2 regions of the Parabacteroides sp. D25 genome follow, and region 2 is predicted to be linked to the other one. Evidence: riboswitches for the same ligand, from Rfam matches in the RefSeq annotation. Region 2 holds a riboswitch; the other holds the start of a gene.

Region 1 (4,219 bases), on a different contig from region 2:
AAAATCATACGTTTTGCTTGTTGTACTTTTAAAGAATTATAAAATAGTCTTTAAAATTATTCATCTGTAATAATTTGATTAATTTTGTGATGTCACAACGATAAAAAGAAACCTAAAATGGTTTGAGTGTGATAAATTGAAACAGATAAGAGACTAATAACATTAGCAATATAATATGTAAATTTAAGGTTATGTCAACAGTAAGATTTAGTCAGGTTACATTTGCTACTAAATCGTGGGTAGCAGAAGCATGGGAAAAGATGGTAGTGGAATTGTTTAGCGGTCGTGTCGTAGCGGAAGTCAAACAATTGGATGAAGTATGTGAATCAAAGTGGGAAGTAGAATTGAAGAAGCTTCAAAACGAGGTTCATTCTTTATGTCATCATGCGATCCATCAATTGCTCCCGATAGCCGGCTCTTATCAACAGGCGTTACTGGATGACGTTGCCCAAGCCTATACGGTATACGCTCCGGAAGAAGCAGAGTCTATCTTCAACCGGGGAAACCAAGCGATCGAGGATATCAAAGGACATGTATCGGGTATTCGCTACAACGCTTGTAAAATGCGTGAGGCGAACCGTAAAGTAAGCGAGTTGGAAGATATGCACGCAAAAGCGGTCATGTACCATAATTCAGTGAAACCTTATATGGATACACTTCGTTTCCATATCGATCAGCTTAAGCATATATTGCATGTAGCGTAATAAGATGGGCTGTCCGGGTTTGGTTACTCTCCGGGCAGCCTTCTTCTTTTAGCGAGGTTGGATAATCAGTAGGGAGAAATAGGGGAAATCCTTGGAATGTATAGTGGCGATATCAGTAGTATAATATTCTTTTCTTGTTCCTACATTCTCGAAATAATGAAAAACCGCCTTATCCGCATACTGCCGGATACAAGTATGAATAGCCTCTTGGCAACCCGGTAATTTCATGATGACGATGATCATTCCATTTTCTATTTTTGCCGAAAGTTCATCGAACGACGCAGTCCCGGGGATTACGTTAATTTGCTCCTCTTGTTTTACGATATGTATCCCGGCCAAGGCACCTGCCGCTATAAATGCCGGAATTCCTGCGATTCGATCTACCGGGATTCCTGTTTCCTCGAATTTATCGTATACATATTGTATAGATGAATAAAAACCAGCGTCTCCCTCGGCGACGATCACGATTTGTTTCCCTTTCAAATATTCAGCTTGGGCATCCAGAAACAATTCGTTATAAGCGTTTAACGCATCTGTCCGTTCCTTACTCATTGGCAAAATAAACGGATGGATCAAGGATTCGTCTACCTCAATAGCTTTCAATATATCCGTCGCCCGAGATATGATTCCATGCTTGCCTTGTGTAGCAGGACAATAGATAATATCAGCCTTTTGTAATGTTTTAAGCCCTTTCAGCGTAATTAATTCCGGATCACCGGGACCTAATGAGACGAAGTGAATAGGATGATTCATGTGTATCTGTTTTTATTTGAAACGCAAAAGTCCTTAAAATTGTGGATGTATACAAATATTCTTACTACTTTTGTCACTGTAACAGGCTCCGCTTATCTCTTTTTCCGGGAGGCGGATTAAAAGGGAACCGGGTGAGAATCCCGGACAGACCACGCTGCTGTGAACTTTTAAACATTCGGACAATACCTTGGCCACTGGTTTTGTAATCGGGAAGGCGTCCTGAATGGAAGTAAGTCAGAAGACCTGCCGGTTCATAAATAAATGTTGCTGTCCCGTGGAGCAGGACGAGAGTAACTGTCAATGATCAACTGTCAATTAAACAAGGATTATGAATAAGTTTATAGCGGGTGGATGCTTGCTTTTATCGGTATTGACTTTATCATGTACTTCAGGTATCCGTGAAAAAGGAGAAATAGGGAAGACGGCTTCCGTAGAGCAATCTGCGTTCTCGCAAGAGCAGGTTAAGCCTTTATACGCCCAAGGATTCAAGCTTACCTATGCGGATCAATATCTCTTGGCTGATATCCAAGATCCTCAAAATGAGGAAAGCACCACGTTTCATTATGCGTTCGTGAAAAGAGGTGCGAAACCCACGGGGATTCCCGCTGATTATACGGTGATAGAGCTTCCTATCCGAAGCGTTATCTGTATGACTTCCCTGCAATTATCGAACTTTATTAAATTGGGTGCCTTGGATAGGGTCGTTGGGATTACCAGTACACGGCATTTGTTCAATAAAGAGATGAACGAACGCCTGAAAGAAGGTAAAACCGCTAAGATCGGTATCGAGGGGAATTTCGATAACGAGGTTATCATGAGCATGAATCCTGATTTGATCCTTGTATCGCCATTCAAGCGGGGAGGCTATGAGACGCTGAAAGACGTGGGTATTCCCTTGATTCCCCATTTGGGTTATAAGGAGACTACGCCATTGGGACAGGCCGAGTGGATCAAGTTCGTAGGCTTGCTGTTGGGGATAGAGAAAGATGGCAATGAGCGTTTCGCCACCATCGAGAAGAGGTATAATGAATTAAAGGAACTTACGGCGGATGGTAAGGTTAAAAAACGTCCGATCGTTTTTAGTGGCGAGTTACGGGGTGGAAACTGGTATGCCGTAGGAGGAAAGAGCTTCTTAGCGCAACTTTTCAAGGATGCCGGCGCTGATTATTTCTTGAAAGATGATGAGCGATCCGGTGGTGTTACATTAGACTTCGAGACGGTCTATAACCAAGCGGACGACGCTGATTATTGGCGTATCGTGAATAGTTTCCCGGGAACGTTCAGCTATGAGGCATTGAAAGAGCAAGATCCTCGTTATGAGGATTTCCGTGCGTTCCGGGAGAAAGGAATTATCTATTGTAATATGAAGAACACGCCGTTTTATGAGAGTATGCCGACAGAACCGGAGATCGTCCTAGCGGATTTGCTTCATATCTTTCATCCGGATTTATTACCGGATCATGAGTCGGTCTATTATTCTCGACTTAAATAAGGAACACTGATGAGACATTCAAATACCCTATGGATGCTGGCGATTGTCACGGCTATTTTTGTTCTAATCTTTTTGAATTTGGTGTTGGGGTCAGTCTCTATTCCTCTTCAATCGGTTTGGCATATTATCTGGAATTTAGGAAATGAGCCTATTACATGGCAGAATATTATCTGGAAATCCCGACTACCACAGGCATTGACAGCGTTGGTAGCGGGAGCTGGCTTATCCATCAGCGGCTTACAGATGCAAACCGTTTTCCGTAATCCATTGGCCGGACCTTCGGTCTTAGGTATCAGTTCGGGAGCGAGCATGGGTGTCGCTTTCGTGGTGTTGTTAAGCGGTAGTTTAGGGGGCGTTGCCTTGAGTAAACTTGGTTTTATGGGGGAGATCGCCTTATCGATAGCGGCCGTGATCGGTTCCTTATCCGTGATGGCGCTGATCGTGTATGTTTCCCAAAAGGTAAAAGGAAATGTCACGTTGTTGATTATCGGTGTGATGATCGGTTACGTGGCAAACGCCGTGATCGGTGTACTTAAATTCTTTAGCGTCGAGGAGGATATCCGTGCATACGTGATTTGGGGATTGGGTAGTTTCGCCCGTGTTTCCGGTAATCAGATGACGTTGTTCGTGATTCTTATGACAATCTTGATCCCTCTCTCGTTCCTGCTTATCAAGACCATGAACTTGATGCTTCTTGGGGATAGCTACGCACGCAATTTGGGACTTAATATCAAGCGGGCCCGTTTGTTGGTTATCACCTCGGCTGGGGTCCTTACGGCGATTGTCACTGCTTATTGCGGACCTATTATCTTCTTGGGGCTAGCCGTTCCGCATTTATGCCGGGCCATATTTCAAACTTCCGACCATCGGATTTTAATGCCTGCGGTCTTATTCGCCGGTGCGGCGTTGGCGTTGATCTGTAATTTGATCGCCCGTATGCCGGGGTTCGAGGGAGCGTTACCTGTCAACTCGGTAACCGCTTTAGTAGGTGCTCCAGTAGTGGCCTCAGTATTATTTAGAAAACGTAAGAATGAATTGAACGAGTAAGATGAAACAAGATACGATTCATATTAACGGACTTTCGATCGGTTACCATTCTAAGAGTAGTACAAAGCTGGTAGCTAAAGGTATACACTCTACGATCTATAGTGGTGAATTAACCTGTTTGCTGGGTGCTAACGGGGTGGGGAAGTCTACTTTATTGCGCACGTTATCGGCTTTCCAACCTAAATTAGATGGGGAAATATTGGTCCTAGGAAAAGATATAGAT
Region 2 (4,219 bases):
TAGATCGTACCGATGGCGTCACAGAAAGTGTCGCTAAAAGAGGCTGAGTCTCCGCAACCGAATAATGCGACGGTTTTCTCACTTAAGTCCAGCTTTTTCAGTTTCCCTAGATAACTATCCCAATCATCTTGCAAATCTCCGGCGCCCCAAGTGGAACAGCCCAATAACAAGATTTCATAAGGCGCTACATCAGCGGGAGAAGCGTTAGATACGTCATGAATATCTTTGTCTTCCACACCCAGCTTCTCTGCGATACGTTTCGCGATCCCTTCCGTCGTTCCTGTAGACGAGCCGTAGAATATTCCTATAGTCTTCATTTCTATTTGTTTTTATAGTTTGATAACGAAAGCAAATATCCGATATCTTATTAGTCTCGGCAATACCTATAAATATGTATTTTGACGGTCGGGAATACCCACGAATGGCCAGCTTAAATCACCACTCGATAAACTTACCTCTTTGCCTGCGTTTCTCCAATTCCTCTTGCAGATAACGTTGGCGGTCTTTGGCGATGTAACGACGGGCGAAGATATTGGGGACGGCTACGCCTAAAGAGATACAAAGGATGATGAGGGCGGAGTTAATACCATTGGAGAAGGCGTTCGTAACCTCGCCGATCACCCCGTGAAGGTTGATAAAACCTAATAACGAGCGATACATCAATACTCCCGGGATCATTGGGATAACAGAAGGGATCGTCAATACATGGTTCGGTACATGGAACCAATGAACCGCTTTCACTGCGATCAGGCTGACAACGAAACTTCCCATAAACGAGCCGATCACGGGACCATAGCCCAGCTCGAAGTTCACGAAGTTCCGGATGCATACGGCGATAATACCGCCTAAAGCAACCACCCATAATAAACGGCGTTGGATATTGAATATCATAGAGAAACCAACGGCGGATATGGCAGCCGCTATCGCATATACGTAATACGGATCATGCGGGACCATGCTTAGTTCGCTGAATTTATGGTCGATCGATACGTCGTTCATCACGAGCAGGCGCAAGGCGAAAGCGATACCGAAAGTCATTGCCGCTACCATCATCACCGTGTTTGCGGCACGGGTAATACCGACCAGCAAGTGATTATCGATCATATCGTCTACAAAATTAATCAAAGGTACGCCCGGTACGATGAATAGGGCACAAGCCAGTAACGGGAGATACGGAGTATCGGATATTCCCAGAAAAGATGAGGCATATGCTAGGCAAGTACAAATAAAGGCGGCAAGAGCGATCCCCATGTAGGCGTTAAGGCCAGCCTCTACACAACGGGCACGCACCCTGAAACCGATAAAAGTACAGATCGAGGTTAACAAGAACGCGATCCAGTCTCCTCCAAATAACTTACAGAAACCTCCACAAGCGAATCCTGCTCCGACCGCTACGATATAAGGGGTATAATTCCGAGGTTGGCGAACTATCTTTTCCAATTCTTCCTCATATTTATCCAAAGAATAATCTTGCTCGATCGCCCGCCATGAGAGCTTGCTGACCTGTGATATCGTTGTCATGTTAATACCATGTTTCTCGCATTTCTGGAATTTGGAGAATGAGTTTCGCTCATCGCTTACGTTCACCATAATCATGGTCCATCGGATATCGATATGCAATTTCTCCTCGGGAATCCCCATAAAGGCGGCCACCCGCTTCATGTTACGCTCGATACGGTTCGTATCGGCGGCACTTTCCATCAACAATTTTCCCGTACGGAGCAAAAGATCCAATTTGCGCCGTAATAACAATACTTCCTTGTCTGTCATCATCTTCTTTTTGTTCTTATATATGTGTTCTCTATACCCTAACCCACGAGGATATGAATCTTAAATGAATGGCAGGTCTTCTGACTGACTCCCATTCTAATGCCTTCCCGGCTTACTAGGCCAGTGGCGAAAGTAGTATTAGAATGTTAAAGGAGTTTCACAGCAGCGGGACTGTACCGGATTCTCACCGGATTCCCTTTTAATCCGTATGCCCGAACGAGCGTACGGAACCAATTCGGATGCAAAGGTATGAAATCATGCTAATATCCGTCTCGCTTCAGTAAGAATAATTATCCGGATACTTATATATTCTTTGTTGAATGCGCTTCTATTCTATAAATCACGCCGTGGTCTGTACGGATCACGCCGTGGATTTTATAAACCACGCCGTGGTTTGTACAGACCACGTTGAAAATTGAGGAATAGATGCTGATGCAATTCTCTTTATATATAAGAGAACGGATGTTTATTTCTTATTCCGTACAAGATTTTATGCATGTGTGTGCCTTAAAAGCCTTAAATAAAAGGATCGTACTTGTATTTTACGATTTCCTTTTTATTTAAAGAAGCTTGTACGTCAATTAACCGTTGGTTGCTGCTTCCCCGGAATAAAAGGCTCTCATCCCGAAGGGTTTGTTTGTAGCGGCCATCTACCAATACGTCGATATAGGATAATAAGGCGGCTTGTGCCGGGTTCTTTATCAGGTCCTCGAATTTATATCCCGTGTAGCACCAGATCGTCTTTTGGCTTTTTTCCTTGATCGCCTTGGCTACCTCGGTGAAGCCTTCCGGCTGGAACATGGGATCTCCTCCGCTGAAGGTGACGTTGGCGAACTCGTCAGCCAGCACTTTCTCCACGATCTCTTCCGTTCTTACTTTCTTCCCTTTATGGATGTCCCATGATTCGGGGTTGTGGCAACCCGGGCATTTGTTCGGGCAACCCGCCGCATAGATGGCGGTCCGGAATCCCGGACCGTCTACGGTGGTATCTTCGATGATATCTATGATAGACAACATGGTAATTGAAAATTGAAAATTGACAATTGAAAATTAGTTGTGGGTGACACGGTCGTTCAACTCGGATAGCTTGGCGTTGTTCCAACGGTCGGTGGTTCCTACCAAGTAACCGGTGATGCGTTGAAGTTTGTCCAAGTGTTTGCTGCCGCATTTCGGGCAGGCTTCCAGATTCGGGGTGGAGTTCTCGTAGCCACAATCCAGACAACGGTTACGATTATGGTTTACGGAACCGTATCCGATATTGTATTTATCCATCATATCCACGACACGCATGATCGCTTCGGGGTTATGCGTAGCGTCGCCATCCATCTCTACGTAAAAGATATGGCCGCCACGAGTCAAATCATGATAAGGAGCTTCCACTTCGGCTTTATGACGGGCACTGCACTTATAATATACCGGGACGTGATTAGAGTTCGTATAATAATCCCGATCCGTGATACCGGGGAGCGATCCGAACTTCTTACGATCTTTTCCTGTGAACTTGCCGGACAAACCTTCTGCCGGAGTTGCCAGTACGCTATAATTGTGTTGGTATTGCTCCGAGAATTGGTTGGCACGATCCCGGATATACGTAACGATCCTTATGCCTAAGGCTTGCGAATCCTCATCTTCGCCATGATGCTTCCCGGTAAGGGCTACCAAGCATTCGGCCAGTCCGATAAAGCCGATGCCCAAGGTGCCTTGGTTGATAACGGAGGCAATCGAATCGTTAGGCTTCAATTTTTCCGAGCCTAACCACAAGGAAGACATCAACAACGGGAATTGCTTCGCGTAAGCGGTTTTCTGGAACTCCATACGCTCATGCAACTGACGAGCCGTAAGTTCCAGCATATGATCCAGTTTAGCGAAAAATAGGGCGATACGCTCTTCCTTATTCTCCACTTGCATGCACTCGATAGCCAATCGTACGATATTGATCGTCGAGAAGGATATATTACCTCGTCCGATAGAAGTTTTTGGTCCGAAACGATTCTCGAATACACGGGTACGGCATCCCATGGTCGCTACCTCGTGGATATAGCGCTGAGGATCGTCCTCTTTCCAATCCTCGCTTTGGTTGAAGGTCGCGTCGAGATTCAAGAAGTTCGGGAAGAAACGACGGGCGGTGACCTTGCAGGCCAATTGGTAAAGATCGTAGTTACGGTCTTCCGGCAGATAGCTTACGCCTCGTTTCTTTTTCCATATCTGGATCGGGAAGATAGCGGTCTCGCCGTTACCTACGCCTCTGTAAGTACTTTTTAATAACTCCCGGATGATGCAACGACCTTCCGCCGAGGTGTCGGTCCCATAATTGATGGAGCTGAATACCACTTGGTTGCCTCCACGGGAATGGATCGTGTTCATATTATGGATAAAAGCCTCCATCGATTGGTGTACACGGCTTACCGTGCGGTTGATGGCATGTTGTATGACGCGTCTATCACCGCTT

Evidence for each region. Region 2 has a riboswitch for cobalamin ahead of HMPREF0999_RS04975 (threonine/serine exporter ThrE family protein). Riboswitches for the same ligand answer to the same signal wherever they lie in the genome.
Region 1: it holds a riboswitch for cobalamin, as region 2 does, so the genes downstream of both, HMPREF0999_RS03170 (ABC transporter substrate-binding protein) here and HMPREF0999_RS04975 (threonine/serine exporter ThrE family protein) in region 2, are expected to answer to the same signal.

What each region holds. Positions count from the first base shown of each region.
Region 1 covers NZ_JH976500.1:795,870-800,088, forward strand. Annotated here, with positions in the region: gene HMPREF0999_RS03160 (hypothetical protein) at 192-704, shown strand; gene HMPREF0999_RS03165 (precorrin-2 C(20)-methyltransferase) at 753-1,457, opposite strand; cobalamin riboswitch at 1,524-1,723, shown strand; gene HMPREF0999_RS03170 (ABC transporter substrate-binding protein) at 1,786-2,949, shown strand; gene HMPREF0999_RS03175 (iron ABC transporter permease) at 2,959-3,996, shown strand; gene HMPREF0999_RS03180 (ABC transporter ATP-binding protein) at 3,998-4,219, shown strand, end outside.
Region 2 covers NZ_JH976501.1:336,600-340,818, forward strand. Annotated here, with positions in the region: gene fldA (flavodoxin FldA) at 1-317, opposite strand, end outside; gene HMPREF0999_RS04975 (threonine/serine exporter ThrE family protein) at 436-1,773, opposite strand; cobalamin riboswitch at 1,823-2,020, opposite strand; gene nrdG (anaerobic ribonucleoside-triphosphate reductase activating protein) at 2,287-2,787, opposite strand; gene HMPREF0999_RS04985 (anaerobic ribonucleoside triphosphate reductase) at 2,821-4,219, opposite strand, start outside.